Regions from separate parts of the Streptomyces sp. 8N616 genome, predicted to be linked through region 1. Evidence: predicted binding sites of a transcription regulator. Region 1 holds the regulator's gene; the other holds the start of a gene.

Region 1 (10,094 bases):
GTCCATGGCCCCGCGCTCGGGGCCCCACCCCATGCGCCGCACGGCGCTCAGCGGTATCCGCGACGACCCTCCGTTCTACCCGCTCGGGCAGCTGATCACCTTCGTTCCCAGCACACCGCAGGGCGCGGGCTTCGCCACTGGCCAGACAGTGGTCGAGGCGGACATGACCGCATTCAGCGGGTGGCAGACGCAGGACCCCAGCCGGGCACGGAAGATCGTCGAGTTCGGGATCCACTCGATGATGGCGGTCCCGCTGCGCGCCCGGGGAGACATTCTGGGCATGGCCACGTTCTGGCGCTCGGTGAAGCCCGATCCCTTCGACGAGGAGGACCTGTCCCTCGCCGAGGAGCTGACTGCCCGCGCCGCGCTGTGCATCGACAACGCCCGGCGGTACACGCGCGAGCACACCATGGCGGTGACGCTGCAGCGCAGCCTGCTGCCGCGGATCCTGCCCGAGCAGAGCGCGCTGGACGTCGCGTACCGCTATCTGCCGGCGCAGGCGGGCGTGGGCGGCGACTGGTTCGACGTCATCCCGCTGCCGGGCGCGCGGGTGGCGCTGGTGGTGGGCGACGTGGTCGGCCACGGGCTGCACGCCGCGGCGACGATGGGCCGCCTGCGGACCGCGGTGCACAACTTCTCCACCCTCGACCTGCCACCCGACGAGCTGCTCTGGCACCTCGACGAGCTGGTCGCCCGTATCGACCAGGGCGAGGCGTCCCACGACGGCGGCACCGTGCCGATCACCGGGGCCACCTGCCTGTACGCGATCTACGACCCGGGCTCCCAGCGCTGCACGATGGCCAGGGCCGGTCACCCGGAACCGGCGGTCGTCCACCCCGACGGCAGCGTGGAGTTCACCGAGCTGCCCACCAGCCCACCGCTCGGGCTCGGCGGCCTGCCCTTCGAGACGGCGGAGCTGCAGCTGCCCGAGGGCAGCCGTCTCGTCCTCTACACGGACGGGCTCGTCGAGAACCGCGACCGGGACTTCGACGAGGGCCTGACGCTGCTGCACCGCGCCCTGGAGACCCACCCGGACCGTACGCCGGAGGAGACCTGCGAGGCGGTGCTCGACGTGCTGATGCCGGAGCGGCCGAGCGACGACATCGCGCTGCTCGTTGCCCGTACGCGGGTGCTGAAGGGCGCGCGGGTCGCCCAGTGGGACGTGCCGTCCGATCCGTCGGCCGTTGCGCGGGTGCGCGCCGCGGTGGCGGAGAAGCTGGACGAGTGGGATCTGGGCGACGTGGCCTTCACGACCGAGCTCATCATCAGCGAGCTGATCACCAACGCCATCCGCTACGCGAGCGCGCCGATCCGGCTGCGGCTGGTCCGCGACCGGACGCTGATCTGCGAGGTCTCCGACGGCAGCAGCACGTCGCCGCACCTGCGGCGGGCTGCGACGACGGACGAGGGCGGCCGCGGGCTGTTCCTGGTCGCGCAGTTCGCGGAGCGCTGGGGGACGCGGTATACGGCCGAGGGGAAGGTCATCTGGACCGAGCAGCCGCTGCCGCAGTCGGCCGTGAACGCCTGAGCAGCCGCTGCCGTCGTGGGCAGCGGCTGCTCGGGCTCGCTCATCCGGGGCCGCGCGTACGGTTCCGCTCGTACGGTCGGCCCGTACAGCTCACTTCACCGGCTGGGGCTCCGGCTCCTCGGCCGTCTCGCCGTCGCCCTCCGGCTCTGCCGGGGTCTTCACGGAGTCCAGCAGCAGCTGGGCCACGTCCACGACCTGGAGGTCCTCCTTGGCCTTCCCGTCGTTCTTCTTGCCGTTGACCGAGTCGGTCAGCATGACCAGGCAGAACGGGCAGGCGGTCGAGACGATGTCCGGGTTGAGGGACAGCGCCTCGTCCACACGCTCGGTGTTGATGCGCTTGCCGATCCGCTCTTCCATCCACATCCGCGCACCGCCGGCGCCGCAGCAGAAGCCGCGCTCCTTGTGCCGGTGCATCTCCTCGTTCCGCAGGCCAGGCACCTTGGCGATGATCTCCCGCGGCGGCGTGTAGACCTTGTTGTGGCGGCCCAGGTAGCAGGGGTCGTGGTACGTGATGAGGCCCTCGACCGGGGTCACCGGGATCAGCTTGCCCTCGTCGACGAGGTGCTGGAGCAGCTGGGTGTGGTGGATGACCTCGTACTCGCCGCCCAGCTGCGGGTACTCGTTGGCGATCGTGTTGAAGCAGTGCGGGCAGGTCGCGACGATCTTCTTCTTGGACTTCTCGACGACGACACCCTCGTCCGCGTCCTCACCGAAGGCCATGTTCAGCATCTCGACGTTCTGCTGGCCGAGCTGCTGGAAGAGGAACTCGTTGCCCAGGCGGCGGGCCGAGTCACCGGTGCACGCCTCGTCGCCGCCCATGATCGCGAACTTGACGCCCGCGATGTGCAGCAGCTCCGCGAAGGCCTTGGTGGTCTTCTTGGCCCGGTCCTCCAGGGCGCCCGCGCAGCCGACCCAGTAGAGGTAGTCGACCTCGGTCAGGTCCTCGATGTCCTTGCCGACGACCGGGACCTCGAAGCCGACCTCCTTGGTCCACTCCAGCCGCTGCTTCTTGGCCAGGCCCCAGGGGTTGCCCTTCTTCTCCAGGTTCTTGAGCATCGTGCCCGCCTCGGAGGGGAAGCTGGACTCGATCATGACCTGGTAGCGCCGCATGTCGACGATGTGGTCGACGTGCTCGATGTCCACCGGGCACTGCTCGACGCAGGCGCCGCAGGTGGTGCAGGACCACAGCACGTCCGGGTCGATGACGCCGTTCTCCTCGAGGGTCCCGATCAGCGGCCGCTCGGCCTCGGCGAGGGCCGACGCCGGGACGTCCTTGAGCTGCTCCTCGGTCGCCTTCTCCTCGCCCTCCATGTCCTTGCCGCCGCCCGCGAGCAGATACGGGGCCTTGGCGTGCGCGTGGTCGCGGAGCGACATGATCAGCAGCTTGGGGGAGAGGGGCTTGCCGGTGTTCCAGGCGGGGCACTGCGACTGGCAGCGGCCGCACTCCGTACAGGTGGAGAAGTCGAGAATGCCCTTCCAGGAGAAGTGCTCGACCTGCGAGACGCCGAACTGGTCGTCCTCGCCCGGGTCTTCGAAGTCGATCGGCTTGCCGCCGGAGACCATCGGCTGGAGCGCGCCGAGCGCGACATCGCCGTCCGCCTCGCGCTTGAACCAGATGTTGGGGAAGGCCAGGAAGCGGTGCCAGGCCACGCCCATATTGATGTTGAGCGAGACCGTGATCATCCAGATCATGGTCGTGCCGAGCTTGATCATCGCGAAGAGATAGACGAGGTTCTGCAGCGTGGAGAGGCTCAGCCCGTCGAGGGCCGCGGTGATCGGGTACGACACGAAGTACGCGGCTTCGTAGTGGTCGACGCCGTGCAGCGCGCCTTCGAGGGCGCGCAGCATCAGGATGGCGAGGCCGATCAGGAAGATGACGTACTCGACGAAGTACGCCTGCCATGCGGTCGAGCCTGCGAAGCGCGACTTGCGGCCGGCCCGCGAGGGCAGGTTGAGCAGCCGGATCACCATGAGTGTGCCGATGCCGAGCGTCGTCATCGCCCCGATGAACTCGATGTAGAGCTCGTAGGGGAGGAAACCTCCGATGAGCGGCAGCGTCCAGTCCGCCTCGAAGAGCTGTCCGTACGCGGTGAGGATCGTCGGCGGCAGCGTGAGGAAGCCGATCGCCACGAACCAGTGGGCGATGCCGACGATGCCCCACTTGTTCATGCGGGTGTGCCCGAGGAACTCCCTCACCAGCGTCACGCTGCGCTGGTACGGGTTGTCGGTCCGGCTGCCCGCCGGGACGGGCTGGCCGAGCTTGAAGAAGCGCACGAACTGCGCGACGGCGCGGCCGAGCAGGGCAACGCCGACTGCCGTGAGGACCAGCGACACGATGATCGCGGCGAGTTGCATGGGAGGGCTCCTCGGGCCTGCGAGAGCGAGATTACTAAGCGGTAACTTATCTCTAGTCTGCCTGACATTACCCAGGATCGCAGGCCGCCTGAAGTCGCCCGGCCGGTGATCTGTGTCGCCCAGGCAACCCTTTCCCTCCATGCCTCGTCTCGCTTGACAGGGCACTGACAGGATCCAGGGCACAAGAGTTGAGCAAGGCTGACTCAGGTCTGTTGACAGGGAGATGTGGATCATGCACGCTTGAGCCTGTTCGGCTCAAGTCAGCAGTCAGCTGGAGGAAAGTAACCATGGCACGTGCGGTCGGCATCGACCTGGGCACGACGAACTCCGTCGTCAGTGTTCTCGAAGGCGGTGAGCCCACCGTCATCACCAACGCCGAGGGCGCCAGGACCACGCCGTCCGTCGTGGCCTTCGCCAAGAACGGCGAGGTGCTGGTCGGCGAGGTGGCCAAGCGCCAGGCTGTCACCAATGTGGACAGGACGATCCGTTCGGTCAAGCGCCACATGGGCACCGACTGGAAGATCAACCTGGACGGCAAGGACTTCAACCCCCAGCAGATCTCCGCGTTCGTCCTGCAGAAGCTGAAGCGGGACGCCGAGTCGTACCTGGGCGAGAAGGTCACCGACGCGGTGATCACCGTTCCGGCGTACTTCAACGACCACGAGCGCCAGGCCACCAAGGAGGCCGGCGAGATCGCGGGCCTGAATGTGCTGCGGATCGTGAACGAGCCGACCGCGGCCGCGCTCGCGTACGGCCTGGAGAAGGAAGACCAGACCATCCTGGTCTTCGACCTCGGCGGTGGCACCTTCGACGTCTCGCTCCTGGAGATCGGCGACGGCGTGGTGGAGGTCAAGGCCACCAACGGCGACAACCACCTCGGTGGTGACGACTGGGACCAGCGCATCGTCGACTTCCTGGTCAAGCAGTTCGCGAACGGCCACGGCGTGGACCTGTCCAAGGACAAGATGGCCCTCCAGCGCCTCCGTGAGGCCGCGGAGAAGGCCAAGATCGAGCTGTCCTCGTCCACCGAGACCACGATCAACCTGCCCTACATCACGGCGTCCGCCGAGGGTCCGCTGCACCTGGACGAGAAGCTCACCCGCGCTCAGTTCCAGCAGCTGACCACCGACCTGCTCGAGCGCTGCAAGACCCCGTTCCACAACGTCATCAAGGACGCCGGCATCCAGCTGTCCGAGATCGACCACGTGGTCCTGGTCGGCGGCTCGACCCGTATGCCGGCCGTGGCCGAGCTCGTCAAGGAGCTGACCGGCGGCAAGGAGGCCAACAAGGGCGTCAACCCGGACGAGGTCGTCGCCATCGGCGCCTCGCTCCAGGCCGGTGTCCTCAAGGGCGAGGTCAAGGACGTCCTGCTGCTGGACGTCACCCCGCTGTCCCTCGGCATCGAGACCAAGGGCGGCATCATGACCAAGCTGATCGAGCGCAACACGACCATTCCGACCAAGCGCTCGGAGATCTTCACGACGGCCGAGGACAACCAGCCGTCCGTGCAGATCCAGGTCTACCAGGGCGAGCGGGAGATCGCGGCGTACAACAAGAAGCTCGGGATGTTCGAGCTGACCGGCCTGCCGCCCGCCCCGCGCGGTGTCCCGCAGATCGAGGTCACCTTCGACATCGACGCCAACGGCATCATGCACGTGGCCGCGAAGGACCTCGGCACGGGCAAGGAGCAGAAGATGACCGTCACCGGCGGCTCCGCGCTGCCGAAGGACGACATCGACCGCATGATGCGCGAGGCCGAGCAGTACGCGGAGGAGGACCACAAGCGCCGCGAGGCCGCCGAGACCCGCAACCAGGCCGAGCAGCTGGTCTACCAGACCGAGAAGTTCCTCAAGGACAATGAGGACAAGGTCCCGGGCGACGTGAAGACCGAGGTCGAGGAGGCCGTCGGCGAGCTGAAGGAGAAGCTCGAGGGCGACGACACCGCCGAGATCCGCACCGCGACCGAGAAGGTCGCCGCCGTCAGCCAGAAGCTGGGCCAGGCGATGTACGCCAACGCCCAGGCCGAGGGCGCGGGCGCGGCCGGGGCCGGTGCGGGCGCCGCGGGTCCTGACGGCGCGAAGCCCGAGGACGACGTGGTGGACGCCGAGATCGTGGACGACGAGAAGCCGAAGGATGGTGCCGCGTGACGGAGGAGACCCCGGGCTTCGAAGAGCGGCCCGACGTCCCTCCCTCCTCGCCCCCCTTCGGCGAGGAGGGGCCCACCTCGCCTGCCCAGGGTCCGGGCCGCCAGGGTCCGGACGAGGCAGCGAAGGCCAACGGGTCCGCCGAGCAGGCGGGCCCGGCGGCCCGGGCCGGGGACGAGCTGCAGACAGTGGGCCTGCAGGCACAGCTGGACCAGGTGCGCACGGCGCTGAACGAGCGCACGGCCGACCTCCAGCGGCTCCAGGCCGAGTACCAGAACTACCGCCGCAGGGTCGAGCGGGACCGGATCACGGTCAAGGAGATCGCCATCGCGAACCTCCTGACCGAACTGCTTCCGGTGCTCGACGACATCGGACGCGCGCGGGAACACGGTGAGCTGGTCGGCGGGTTCAAGTCCGTCGCCGAGTCGCTGGAGACCATCGCCGCCAAGATGGGCCTCCAGCAGTTCGGCAAGGAGGGCGAGCCCTTCGACCCGCTGGTCCATGAGGCGCTGATGCACAGTTATGCGCCGGACGTCACGGAGACCACGTGCGTGTCCATCCTGCAGCCGGGGTATCGCATCGGCGAACGGACGATCCGCCCCGCGCGGGTCGCGGTCGCCGAACCGCAGCCCGGCGCGCAGCCCAAGGGCGGTGCGGCCGGTGGTGCGGAAGGTGACGACCGGGCGCCGGACGAGGAGAGCGGTGGCCCGGACGAGGGCTGACGCAGCAGCTGGTGTGAGAGCAGGAGAGGAGGGACGTCGGGGATGAGCCTGAGCAGGGACTTGCTGGAAAAGGACCTCTACAAGGTCCTCGGCGTCCCCAAGGACGCCACCGAGGCGGAGATCAAGAAGGCGTACCGGAAGCTCGCCCGCGAGTACCACCCGGACGCCAACAAGGGCGACGCCAGGGCCGAGGAGCGCTTCAAGGAGATCTCCGAGGCCAATGACGTGCTGGCCGACCCCAAGCGCCGCAAGGAGTACGACGAGGCGCGCGCGCTGTTCGGGAACGGCGGCTTCCGCCCCGGCCCCGGCGCGGGCGGCCCCGGCGGCTTCAACTTCGACCTGGGCGACCTCTTCGGGGGCACTCCCCAGGGCGGGGCAGGCGGCGCGGGCGGCTTCGGCGGCGGTCTCGGTGACGTCTTCGGCGGGCTGTTCAACCGCGGCGGTCCCGGGACCCGTACCCAGCCGCGGCGCGGCCAGGACATCGAGTCCGAGGTCACGCTGAGCTTCACCGAGGCGGTGGACGGGGCCACGGTCCCGCTGCGGATGTCCAGTTCGGCGGCGTGCAAGGCCTGCTCGGGCACCGGCGACAAAAACGGTACGCCTCGGGTGTGCCCGACCTGCGTGGGCACCGGCCAGGTCTCGCGCGGCGGCGGTGGCGGCTTCTCGCTCACCGACCCCTGCGTGGAGTGCAAGGGCCGCGGGCTGATCGCCCAGGACCCGTGCGAGGTCTGCAAGGGCAGCGGGCGGGCCACCAGCTCCCGCACCATGCAGGTCCGGATCCCGGCGGGCGTCGCGGACGGCCAGCGGATCCGGCTGCGCGGCAAGGGCGCGCCGGGCGAGCGCGGCGGCCCCAACGGCGATCTGTACGTGGTCGTGAACGTCGACCCGCACCCGGTGTTCGGGCGCAAGGGCGACAACCTCACCGTCACCGTGCCCGTCACGTATCCGGAGGCGGCGCTCGGCGGCGAGATCAAGGTACCCACCCTCGGCGGGCCGCCGGTGACGCTCAGGCTGCCGCCCGGCACGCCGAACGGGCGGACGATGCGCGCCCGCGGCAAGGGCGCGGTGCGCAAGGACGGCACCCGCGGCGACCTGCTGGTCACCGTCGAGGTGGCCGTTCCCAAGGACCTCGGCGAGAAGGCGAAGGAAGCCCTGGAGGCGTTCGCCGAGGCCACCGCGGGTCACGACCCGCGGGCGGAGCTGTTCCAGGCCGCGAAGGGAGCATGAGATGGACGGCCGAGGAATGCCAGGAGGCAGGGGCGGCAGGAGCCGGAACCCCTACGAGCTCACCGACGACTCGCCCGTCTACGTCATCTCGGTGGCGGCCCAGCTGTCGGGTCTGCATCCGCAGACCCTGCGGCAGTACGACCGTCTCGGCCTGGTCTCCCCGGACCGTACGGCGGGGCGCGGCCGCCGCTACTCGGCCCGGGACATCGAGCTGCTCCGGCAGGTGCAGCAGCTGTCCCAGGACGAGGGCATCAACCTCGCCGGCATCAAGCGCATCATCGAGCTGGAGAACCAGGTGACCGCGCTGCAGGCGCGCGTGGCCGAGCTCCAGCAGGCGCTGGAGGGCGCGGCGGCGACGATGCAGCAGCGCGAGGCCGCGGTGCACGCCTCGTACCGCCGCGACCTGGTGCCGTATCAGGACGTCCAGCAGACCAGCGCGCTGGTCGTCTGGCGCCCGAAGCGGCCGGAGTAGGAGTAGCCCGGCAAGGCCTGGTCGGCCCGCATTGCCTGGAAAGGGACCGTCAGCCCCTCCTTGGGGCCGACGGTCCCTTTGTGCCGTATGGGCCCCGAGTCGCACGATGGAGGTATGTCTTTGAAGGGAGGTACGGACATGCTGGAAGTCAAGACGATCGACAAGCCGGATGAGCGGCGCGACTTCCCCCGCGGCCACCTCGAAGCCCTACATCTGACCGGGCTGGACTTCGCCGTGGCCACCTTCGAGCCCGGCTGGCGCTGGTCGGAGTCCGTGGCACCGATCGCCGGGACGAAGAGCTGCCAGGTGCACCACAACGGGTTCATCGTGCACGGCCGGATGCGCGTCCGCATGGACGACGGCCAGGAGTCCGAGGTCGGACCCGGCGACGTGTTCGTCGCCTCGCCCGGGCACGACGCCTGGGTTGTGGGCGACGAGCCGGTCGTGGCGTACGACTTCGCCGGACAGACGGCGACGGAGTACGCAAAGCCGAGGGAAGGCGAGTAATCCCCATGACGTTCGTACAGGTCATCGAGTACGAAACGGAGCGCGAGGACGAGATGGAGCGGGTCTTCGACGAGTGGCTGCGCGCCACCGAAGGCAAGCGCACCATGACGCGCGAGGTCCACGCCAAGGACCGCGACAACCCCGCCCACTACGTCGACATCGTGGAGTTCCCCTCGTACGAGCAGGCGATGGTGAACAACGACCTGCCGGAGACGCAGCGCGTCGCCGAGCAGTTCCGGAGCCTGTGCACCAGTGAGCCCCGGTTCATCAACCTGGAGGTCCTCGAGGACGAGCGGACCTAGCCGCGGTGCCGGCTGCGGCCGGACACACCCCAGTGCCGCCCGGCCGCGATCCCCATGAGGATGCGGCCGGTCGGGGTGCTGGGGTGCATCCGTGGCGCTGTCCGGGCTTTCTTGAGCGAGGTAGACTCAAGTTACTGCAGGTTGAGTTTGGCAGGTCTGGCAGGATGGAAACCGGCCGGACGACCTGACGCAGACGAGGAGGAGCGCACACCCGTGGATGCCGAGCTGACCACCAGGAGCCAGGAAGCCATCAGCGCCGCCAGCAGCCGCGCCGTGTCCGCAGGGAACCCCGACATCACCCCGGTACACCTGCTGCTCGCCCTGCTGGAAGGCCAGGACAACGAGAACATCCAGGACCTGCTGGCCGCCGTAGAGGCCGACATGGCGGCCGTACGGTCCGGCGCGGAGCGGCTGCTCGGCGCGCTCCCCAGCGCCCAGGGCTCCACCGTCGCCGCCCCCCAGCCCGACCGCACCATGCTCGCGGTCGCCGCCGACGCCGCACAGCGCGCCAAGGAGCTGGGCGACGACTACATCTCCACCGAGCATCTGCTCATCGGCGTCGCCGCCAAGGGCGGCCAGGCCGGTGCACTGCTCGACCAGCAGGGCGCGAGCGCGCAGAAGCTGCTCGACGCCTTCGAGAAGATCCGCGGAGGACGACGCGTGACCACGCCCGACCCTGAGGGCACGTACAAGGCCCTGGAGAAGTTCGGCACCGACTTCACCGGCCTGGCCCGCACGGGCAAGCTGGACCCGGTCATCGGCCGGGACACCGAGATCCGCCGTGTCATCCAGGTGCTGTCCCGGCGTACGAAGAACAATCCCGTCCTCATCGGCGAG
Region 2 (10,094 bases), on a different contig from region 1:
GATCCGCAGCTGCTCCTCGCGCTCCGGCTTGGTGTGCGGGCGCTCGACGCGGTCCTGGATCCACTTGCGCTGCTTCGGGTCCTGGATGTGCATGAACTCGATGCCGGTGGTGCGGCAGTACGAGTCGCGCAGGACGCCGAGGATGTCGCGCAGCTTCATCATCGACTTGCCGGCGAATCCGCCGACCGCGAACTCGCGCTCCAGGTCCCACAGGGTCAGCCCGTGCTCGGTGATGTCGAGGTCGGGGTGCTTGCGCTGCTTGTACTCCAGCGGGTCGGTGTCGGCCATGACATGGCCGCGGACCCGGTAGGAGTGGATCAGCTCGAAGACCCGGGCGGCCTTGGTGACGTCGTCGTCGTGCGAGACGTCGATGTCCCGCAGCCAGCGCACCGGCTCGTACGGGATGCGCAGCGCCTGGAAGATCTCGTCGTAGAACTCGTTCTCGCCGAGCAGCAGCTGGTGCATGATCCGCAGGAACTCGCCGGAGGCGGCGCCCTGGATCACGCGGTGGTCGTACGTGCTGGTCAGCGTCATGACCTTGGAGACGCCCAGCCGGTTCAGGGTGTCCTGCGAGGTGCCCTGGAACTCGGCGGGGTAGTCCATCGCACCGACGCCGATGATCACGCCCTGGCCGGGCATCAGGCGCGGCACGGAGTGGACGGTGCCGATGCCGCCGGGGTTGGTCAGCGACGCGGTGACCCCGGTGAAGTCCTCCATCGTCAGCTTGTTCGCGCGGGCGCGGCGGACGATGTCCTCGTAGGCCTGCCAGAACTCGAAGAAGTTGAGCGTCTCGGCCTTCTTGATCGCCGCGACGACGAGCTGGCGGTCGCCGTTCGGCTTCACCAGGTCGATGGCGAGGCCGAGGTTGACGTGCGGGGGCTTGACGAGGGTGGGCTTGCCGTCCTTCTCCGCGTAGGAGTGGTTCATCGACGGCATCGCCTTCAGCGCCTGCACCATCGCGTAGCCGATGAGGTGCGTGAAGGACACCTTGCCGCCGCGGGCGCGCTTGAGGTGGTTGTTGATGACGATGCGGTTGTCGAACAGCAGCTTCACGGGAACGGCACGGACGGACGTGGCCGTCGGCAGCTCCAGCGAGGCGTTCATGTTCTTCGCCACGGCGGCGGACGGGCCGCGCAGCGGCACGAACTCCGGCCCGGCGGGCGCGGCCGGCTCAGCTGCCTTACCGGCAGCCGCCGGCCGGGCGGGCGCGGGTGTGCCTGCGGCGGGCTTGGCGGGCGCGGCGGCAGGCGCGGCACCTGCGGCCGCCCCGCCGCCCGGCTTCGCCGGGGCGGTGGCGGCGGCAGCGCCGGGCGCTGCCTGCGCGGCGGGCTTCGCCGTCGGGGCAGCAGTCTGCGGTGCGGCCGGGGCACCGGCGCCGGGCCTGGCCGGGGCGGTCGTGGCGCCTGCGCCGGGCGCGGCCTGCGCGCCGGCTGGAGCCTTCGCGCCAGCGGCTGCGGCGCCGTTCGCGGAGGGGGCCGTCGGAGCGGCGGCCGGAGCGGCGGTGGTGGGAGCACCTGCAGCGCCTGCGGCCGGAGCCGCGCTGCCCGCGCCAGGCGCGGCCTGCGTGCCCGCGGCCGTCCGGCCGGTCGTGGCAGCAGCGGCAGCGCCCGTGGCGCTGGGCGCGGGGGCCGTCGGGGCCCCCGCCCCGGTCGTTGCCTGCGGTGGCGAAGCCACCGCAGAGCCGGTGTCGTGTCCCGGCTTGTAGTCGGCGAAGAAGTCCCACCAGGCTCGGTCTACCGAGTGCGGGTCCTGGAGGTACTGCTGGTAGATCTCGTCGACGAGCCACTCGTTGGGACCGAATGCGGTCGCGGGGGACTTCCCCTGCCCGTCTTCGTCGGTCGAGATGCTCGAGGTATTGGGGGACTGTGGCGACACGGCGGCAACCGCCCTCTTCCGCTTCCTTAGGTGGTGGACAGCGGAAATAAAGGCTACGCCTCTTAGACGGTTCGGTGCAGGCCGGGCCGGTCAGTCGTCGTGCAAGTCACATTGATCGACTGGTTTCGCCGAATGATCAGGCGGGAAACATCGCCGGTTACGCCCGGAACGAGCACGTCCGGGCGCGGTTGCGGCTTCCTCGGCCACCAGCTGCGTGCCCCAGCCGCTGCCGTCCGGGCCCGTACCGTTCGGCCTGAGTCAACCCTGCGCCTTCGGGGCCCCGGGGAGGATGACCCGTATCCGGCACCCCCGAGGTGACTCGGCCACCCCGATGCTGCCGCCGTGAAGATCCACCGCCCACCGGGCGATCGCCAGCCCCAGACCCGTACCGCCGTCGCTCCCCGGCCCGTGCGGCGTGGACACGCTGCCCCGGTTGAAGCGCTCGAAGATCCGGTGCCGCTCGGGCTCCGGGATGCCCGGGCCCTCGTCCAGGACCTCCAGGTCCAGGCTGCCGGGGCCGGTGCCGCCGCGGCGGGCGCGCAGCGTGACGCGGCCGTGCGGCGGGCTGTGCTTGACCGCGTTGTCGACCAGGTTGGCCACGACCTGGTGCAGCCGCTCGGCGTCGGCGTGCGCGGTCAGCTCGGGCGGCGAGACGTCCAGGTGCAGGTGGACATCCGCGCGGGCGCCGGCCCCGCCGATGTGGGCGCGGGCCGCGGCCGCCAGGTTGGCCTCCTTCAGGACCCCGGACAGGTACGGCCACACCTCGAAGCGCCTGGTCCGCAGCGGTACGACCCCGTTGTCGAGCCGGGACAGGTCGAGCAGGGTCTCCACCAGGCGGCCCAGCCGCTCGGTCTGCCGCAGCGCCGTCCGCATCGTCTCCGGGTCGGCCGCGGAGACCCCGTCCACGACGTTCTCCAGCACCGCCCGCAGCCCGGCGATCGGCGTCCGCAGCTCGTGCGAGACATTCGCCACCAGCTCCTTGCGGTGCCGGTCGACGGCCTCCAGGTCGGCCGCCATGTGGTTGAAGGTCGCGGCCAGCTCGCCGAGCTCGTCCCGCCGTACGGCCTGGACGCGCCGGCTGTAGTCGCCGTTCGCCATCGCGCGGGCGACGGTCTTCATCTCGTCCAGCGGCGAGCTCAGCCCATGCGCCACGAATTGGGTGATCAGCATCGTGGCGATGATCGAGAAGATGGTGACGATCCGCAGCTCGGTCGACGTCCGGATGGCGACGAGCACCAGCAGTGTGGTGATAGTCACCGAGACGAGGACCAGGGCGCCCAGCGCGGCCTTGACCGACCGGTACGGGTCGAGCGGGCGCAGCGCCTCCCAGACCCGGGCCCAGAGGCCGGGCCGCAGGGGCTCCGGCGGCCGGTTGTTCATCCGCGGGTCCGCCGTCCGCCGGTCAGGTCGCCGGGGTCGCAGGGGTCTCCAGCGCGTAGCCGACCCCGTGGACCGTACGGATCCGTTCCGCGCCGATCTTGCGGCGCAGCGCCTTGATGTGGCTGTCGACGGTGCGGGTGCCGGAGGCGTCCGCCCAGTCCCACACCTCGGCGAGCAGCTGCTCGCGGGAGAGCACCGCGCGCGGCGTGTTCGCCAGGCACACCAGCAGGTCGAACTCGGTCGGGGTGAGGTGCACGTCCTCGCCGCGCACCCGCACCCGGCGCTGTGCGTGGTCGATCTCCAGCTCGCCGAGGCGCAGGATGCCGCTGCGCGGGGTGGTCGCCGCCTGCGTGGCCCGCTCCACGCGGCGCAGCAACACGTGCACCCGCGCCGCAAGTTCGCGCATGGAGAACGGCTTGGTCATGTAGTCGTCCGCGCCGACACCGAGCCCGACCAGCATGTCGGTCTCGTCGTCGCGCGCGGTGAGCATCAGCACCGGCACCGGCCGCTGCGCCTGTACGCGGCGGCAGACCTCGAGCCCGTCGAAGCCCGGCAGCATCACATCGAGAACCAGCAGGTCGGGCTGCCAGGCCTCGGCGGTGTCGACGGCCGCCGGGCCGTCGCACGCCGTCTGCACCTGGAAGCCCTCGGCGCGCAGCCGCACCGCAATGGCGTCCACTATCGTCTGGTCGTCCTCGACGACCAGAACGCGGCGCTGGGCGCCGGGAGTGGCAGCCGCGCTGCTCGCCACGCCGTTGTGTGTCTGCTCCATCGCCCGCCCCTGCATGTTCCCCGTGTCCTGCCGAGCCTTGCTTACTTACCGTCGCTGCACGGAGCAGCGTACGGGCACGGTGCGTACCTCGGCTACGCAGGAGTCCCCGGCCTTACGGCGAGGTGGACGACATCCGGGACACCTCGGGTGACCTGGACCTCTTCTGTCCTTACACCAGTGAATCCGGCATTCCGCAACATTTCCTCGAAAGCCGCCGACGGTCCGGCGGACCACACGGCGAGCACGCCGCCCGGCGCGAGACGCTCCCGGCAGGCGCCGAGACCCGCCGGCCCGTACAGGCTGTCGTTGCCCTCGGTGACCGTCCAGTCGGGGCCGTTGTCGATGTCCAGGCACAGCGCGTCATACGTCTCGCCACATGTCTCGCGCGGGGTGCGGACGTGGGCGACCAGGTCGGTGTGGAGGATCGCGGTGCGCGGGTCGGCGAGGGCCTCGGCGGAGATCTGTGCGAGCGGTCCCGCGCGGTGCCAGTCGATGACGGCCTGCTCGCGCTCGACGACGGTGATCCGGCCCCAGCGCGGCTCTGCGGCGGCGCGGGCGAGCGAGAAGCCGACGCCGAGACCGCCGATGAGGAGGGACGGCTCGTCCCGGTCCGCGGGGAGGGCGGCGAGCGCGGCGTCGATGAGCAGCCGCTCCGAGCGCCCGTCGGAGGTGTCCATCAGGAAGCAGCCGTTGGCGATGATCTCGAAGTGCTCGCCGCGCTGCCGCAGCACCACCTCGCCGTACGGGCCCTCGCGGCGGTCGACCGTGACCGGTGCGGCGGGGGCGCTGGGCAGGGGCGGCATGGCGGACGGTCTCCGGAAGGGGCTCGACGAGACTCTGACGCGCCCAGGGTAGTCGTCGCCGTCAGGGCCCCATGGTGGAGCCGGGGCGCACGATCATGAGGACGGTGACCGTCGCCCACAGGAGGTTGAAGTCCGGTGAACATGGCCAGCCGGGCGGCCGTACGCCGGGCCGCTCGGGCGTGACGGCGGTGTCGGCGGTGTCGGCGGTGGCGGCTGTGGCGTCCGCGGTGTTGGCGGTGGCGTCTGCTGTCCATCCGGCGCGACCACGGGTCCGCCATGGCCGCCGACGCGGCCCGCCTCGCGGTGATGCCTCTGAGGCGCGAGGGCGGGCAGGCCCAGCCCGTACGCGTACCGCCGTGCCTTCGAGGCCCGCACGCCCTAGTCGACAGGCCGATCGCTCACAGCGAACGGCGCTCAGGGAACACCCGGGACCCCCGACGCATTGAGTCATTAACGCTCAACTTGAATGCCGAAGGGGAGATCATGGCTTCCACGTCCGCATCGCTCACCCTGCCCGTTCTGCCGCTCGACGACGAGGTCGTTCTGCCCGGGATGGTGGTGCCCCTCGACCTGTCCGACGCCGAGGTGCGAGCCGCCGTGGAGGCCGCGCAGGCCGCTGCGCGATCCTCCGGGCGCAAGCCACGCGTGCTGCTGGTCCCACGGATCGACGGGACGTACGCGGCGGTGGGCACGCTCGGATCGGTCGAGCAGGTCGGCCGGCTCTCCGACGGCGACCCCGGCGCGCTCATCCGCGGTGTGAGCCGGGTGCGCATCGGCGCCGGGACGACGGGGCCCGGGGCCGCGCTCTGGGTGGAGGGCACCCAGATCGACGAGGTGACCCCGGACCCCCTGCCGGTCCCGGTCGCCGAGCTGATGAAGGAGTACAAGGCCCTCGCCACCAGCTGGCTGCGCAAGCGCGGCGCCTGGCAGGTCGTGGACCGCGTCCAGCAGATCGACGGCCCCGGGCAGCTCGCCGACAACTCCGGCTACTCGCCGTTCCTCACCCCCCAGCAGCGCGTCCAGCTGCTGGAGACCCTCGACCCGGTCGCCCGCCTGAAGCTGGCCACCGGCTGGCTCAGCGACCACCTCGCCGAGCAGGACGTGGCCGAGTCCATCGCCAAGGACGTCCAGGAGGGCGTCGACAAGCAGCAGCGCGAGTTCCTGCTGCGCCGTCAGCTGGAGGCCGTCCGCAAGGAGCTCGCCGAGCTGGGCGGCGAACCCGGGGACGAGTCCGACGACTACCGAGCCCGCGTCGAGGCGGCCGACCTGCCGGAGACGGTGCGGGAAGCCGCCCTCAAGGAGGTCGACAAGCTGGAGCGGTCCTCCGACCAGAGCCCGGAGGGAAGTTGGATCCGCACCTGGCTCGACACCGTCCTGGAGCTGCCCTGGAACGAGCGGACCGAGGACGCGTACGACATCCCGGGCGCCAAGGCCGTACTCGACGCCGATCACGCCGGTCTCGACGACGTGAAGGAGCGGATCACCGAGTACCTGGCCGTACGGAAGCGGCGCCTGGGCCGTGGCCTCGGTGTCGTCGGCGGGCGGCGCGGCGGGGCCGTGCTCGCGCTCGTCGGCCCGCCCGGCGTCGGCAAGACCTCGCTCGGCGAGTCCGTCGCCCGCGCCATGGGCCGGAAGTTCGTCCGGGTCGCGCTCGGCGGCGTGCGCGACGAGGCCGAGATCCGCGGCCACCGGCGCACGTACGTCGGCGCGCTGCCCGGCCGGATCGTCCGCGCCATCAAGGAGGCCGGGTCGATGAACCCGGTCGTCCTCCTCGACGAGATCGACAAGGTGGGCTCCGACTTCCGCGGCGACCCGGCCGCGGCGCTGCTCGAAGTCCTCGACCCGGCCCAGAACCACACCTTCCGGGACCACTACCTGGAGGTGGAACTGGACCTGTCGGACGTGGTCTTCCTGGCGACGGCCAACGTCCTCGAGGCGATACCGGAGGCGCTGCTCGACCGTATGGAGCTCGTGCGGCTCGACGGCTACACGGAGGACGAGAAGGTCGTCATCGCGCGCGACCACCTGCTCCCGCGCCAGCTCGAGCGGGCGGGCCTGGAGCCCGGCGAGGTCGTGCTCGAGGACGGCGCGCTGCGCAGGCTCGCGGGCGAGTACACCCGCGAGGCGGGCGTACGGAACCTGGAGCGGGCCGTCGCCCGGCTGCTCCGCAAGGTCGCGGCCAAGCACGAACTCGGCGAGCAGGAACTGCCGGTGACCATCGGTCCCGACGGCCTGCGCCCCTGGATCGGGCGGCCGCACCACATGCCGGAGTCGGCCCAGGATCCGGAGGAGCGGCGTACGGCGATGCCGGGCGTGGCCACCGGGCTCGCGGTCACGGGTGCGGGCGGCGACGTGCTCTACATCGAGGCGTCGCTCGCCGACCCGGAGACCGGGGCGACCGGTCTGCAGCTCACCGGACAGCTCGGCGACGTCATGAAGGAGTCGGCGCAGATCGCGCTCTCCTTCCTGCGCTCGCACGGCGCGGAGCTCGAACTCCCCGTCGGCGACCTGAAGGAGCGGGGCGTGCACCTGCACGTGCCGGCCGGAGCGGTGCCGAAGGACGGCCCGAGCGCGGGCATCACGATGACGTCCTCGCTCGCCTCGCTGCTGTCCGGGCGGCGGGTGCGCACGGACGTGGCGATGACCGGCGAAGTGTCGCTGACCGGCCGGGTGCTGCCGGTCGGCGGCGTGAAGCAGAAGCTGCTCGCCGCACACCGAGCCGGGATCACCACCGTCGTGATCCCGAAGCGGAACGAGGCGGACCTCGACGACGTGCCCGCCGAGGTGCTGGAGAAGCTCGACGTGCACGCGGTGAGCGATGTCCGGCAGGTGCTGAAGCTGGCGCTGGAACCGGCCCGCACTGCGCCGGAGAAGGAAGTTCCGGTGGCGGCGTGACGGACGCAACCGGAGCGGCGCGGCCCCTCTCCCGCCGAAGGGAGAGGGGCCGTTGGCTTTTCCTTCTACGCCTTTACGCCTTCCGCGTCTTCCGCGCGGACTTCTTGGTGGGGCAGTCCAGCCACCTGGTCTGGTAGTCCAGACGCGGCTTCTTGTCGTCCTTCAGGACGGGGGTATGGGTCGTCAGGTCGACGTGCTTCACGACCCGGTTGTTTCTGTCGCCGGGCTCACCACCCCAGTAGCTCATCTCCAGGTAGCCGGAGCTCTTCTGGAGCCAGGGAGCGTACTGGAAATACGCTCTCTTTCCTTCCGGGATGTCGACGCTGACCGTCCTCTCCTTCGTCTTGGTGTCCGTGTACTCCGTGGACTCACCTTTGGTACGACTGTGTTCGCGGGCCCAGAGGTCGCCCACGGTCTTGGATCGGCCGAGGCTGATGGTCAGCACTTCCGCGATGGTCGCGGAGATCTCCGCCGAGACGGTTCTCTCGATGAAGTGCTCGTGCCTCTTGAGCCGCTGCTTCTCCCGCGACTTCGCCTTCGACCTGGCCAACGAGTCGCCGGCCGTCAGCTCGACGCCCCACGCCGGTCCTTCGCAGGCGCCGTAGGTGTCCGATACGACCCTTTGGCTGAGGTCCACGTACTTGGACTTGTCCTTGATGACGAAACGGCACGTCGCGTACTTGCCGTATCCCTCACTGTGGTTTTCTGCCCGGGCCCATTCCTTGTTGCTCAGTTGGCCGGAACGGTCGTAGCCGTTCTCCTTTCCGACGCAGTCGGAGATCTTTGGGCGGTCATGGGTTGCGTGGGCAGCGGGAGAGGCGAACCAGCCCACGAGACTGGCCGAAGCGATGCCGACGACGATCACATTCCGTCGGATCCGAGGACGCACAGAACGCACGGTGAACCCCATTCTTGAGAGAATTACCGGGAGGAACTGCGGGCTACTCGGGGAAACGATGATTCTCGTTTCCGGCAACGACGGATCACCCCAATAGACGCTTTTCTCATGGAGGGAATCGGCTCGAGGAAGCCGGGAGAGGCGGCGTAACCGGCTATTCAGAGCGGAGGGGGCGGGCGGCCCCCTGCCGCGAAGGAGAACTGCCCGCGCAGCAGGGGTCGTTGCCCATTCGGGCCGTTCGGATCGTTCGACTCTCGGAGCCGGACGGTCCGAAGACAGAAGCGAGCGTTAACCGTTGGCCAGAACCTTGAGGCGGTCGTACGATCCGTTGAACTTGTCGTGGTCGCCGACGATCGGCCCGCTCGAGGTGTACTGCCAGAAGGTGTGGTACGCCCAGCCGTTCGGCAGCGTGCCCGGCGTCGTGTTGTAGCGGGCGATCCAGAGCGGGTTCGTCGACCCGAAGCTCCCGCTGTTCCCGGTGCACTGCGTCCACCATCCGGTGGTCGTGTAGATCACCGCATCCCGCCCGGTCCGCGCCTTGTAGGTGGTGGTGAAGTCGCGTATCCAGCTGACCATCGCTGCCTGGCTCTTGCCGTAGCACGTCGCGCCGTACGGGTTGTACTCGATGTCGAGCACGCCCGGCAGCGTCTTGCCGTCGCGCGACCAGCCGCCTCCGCGGTCGACGAAGTAGTTCGCCTGGTTGGCGCCGCTGGAGTCGTTCGGCGTCGCGAAGTGGTACGCGCCGCGGATCATGCCGATGTTGTACGAACCGTTGTACTGCTGGGTGAAGTAGGGGTTCCGGTAGTAGTTCCCCTCGGTCGCCTTGACGTAGGCGAAGCGGACGCCGCTGTTCCAGAGGGCCGGCCAGTTGACGTTCCCCTGGTGGCTGCTGACGTCCACGCCCTCGACGCTCGCGGCGGCGAGTGAGGGCGCGGGGATGGGGTTGGGGATCCCCGGCTCGTGCTTCTGGACGGTCGAGCCCATCCAGTTGAGCTCGGGGTGGCGTCCGGCAGGGCCGGGCCGGTCGGCGGCGCTCGCGGTGCTCACGGCGAAAGCCGGACAGGTCAGGGCGATCAGGAGGGCGAGGAGGGCGACGAATAGGCAGCGAAGGGAGCCGTGCACGGACATGCGTGCCTCCGGTGACCAGATGCGGGGGAGGGAGGGGGGAAGCAGGGGGTGGGCATGGGCACATTGGTGTGGCCATGCCATAAGGCCCATACCCGCTGGCCACGGGGGTCAAAGAGGACCAACGCGCTGCCGATGGTCTACTCCTGCGAAATACTGGCGGGATACTGGCCGAGCTGCGATGACAGCGGCAGCTGAAAGAAATCGGCCGCGGAGGAAAGGTGCCGAAGGCGTGAGTGGCGTGGACCGTGAGTTTCTGGCGCTCGAACGGGAGTTGGCCGTCTTCCTGCGCCGCGCCCGTGCCTCCTCCGGCGAGATGGCGCGCGAGGTCCATCCGGACCTGGAG

The links. Region 1 encodes HspR, which represses chaperone genes until heat shock. Its sites were predicted from a motif close to TTGAGNNNNNNNNNCTCAA; they were not measured.
Region 2: the regulator HspR is predicted to act here: its motif matches at 5,273-5,291, upstream of lon (endopeptidase La).

Annotation. Positions count from the first base shown of each region.
Region 1 covers NZ_JBQQBY010000032.1:48,632-58,725, reverse strand. Annotated here, with positions in the region: gene ACTWQC_RS26335 (SpoIIE family protein phosphatase) at 1-1,528, shown strand, start outside; gene ACTWQC_RS26330 (heterodisulfide reductase-related iron-sulfur binding cluster) at 1,619-3,883, opposite strand; gene dnaK (molecular chaperone DnaK) at 4,171-6,030, shown strand; gene grpE (nucleotide exchange factor GrpE) at 6,027-6,749, shown strand; gene dnaJ (molecular chaperone DnaJ) at 6,792-7,976, shown strand; gene ACTWQC_RS26310 (heat shock protein transcriptional repressor HspR) at 7,978-8,448, shown strand; gene ACTWQC_RS26305 (cupin domain-containing protein) at 8,587-8,955, shown strand; gene ACTWQC_RS26300 (hypothetical protein) at 8,961-9,257, shown strand; partial or broken gene ACTWQC_RS26295 (Clp protease N-terminal domain-containing protein) at 9,312-10,094, shown strand, end outside.
Region 2 covers NZ_JBQQBY010000033.1:1,198-11,291, reverse strand. Annotated here, with positions in the region: gene ACTWQC_RS26550 (multifunctional oxoglutarate decarboxylase/oxoglutarate dehydrogenase thiamine pyrophosphate-binding subunit/dihydrolipoyllysine-residue succinyltransferase subunit) at 1-1,875, opposite strand, end outside; gene ACTWQC_RS26545 (HAMP domain-containing sensor histidine kinase) at 2,134-3,255, opposite strand; gene ACTWQC_RS26540 (response regulator transcription factor) at 3,278-4,027, opposite strand; gene ACTWQC_RS26535 (spermidine synthase) at 4,120-4,830, opposite strand; gene lon (endopeptidase La) at 5,314-7,725, shown strand; gene ACTWQC_RS26525 (hypothetical protein) at 7,799-8,614, opposite strand; gene ACTWQC_RS26520 (lysozyme) at 8,912-9,751, opposite strand; gene ACTWQC_RS26515 (MarR family winged helix-turn-helix transcriptional regulator) at 9,930-10,094, shown strand, end outside.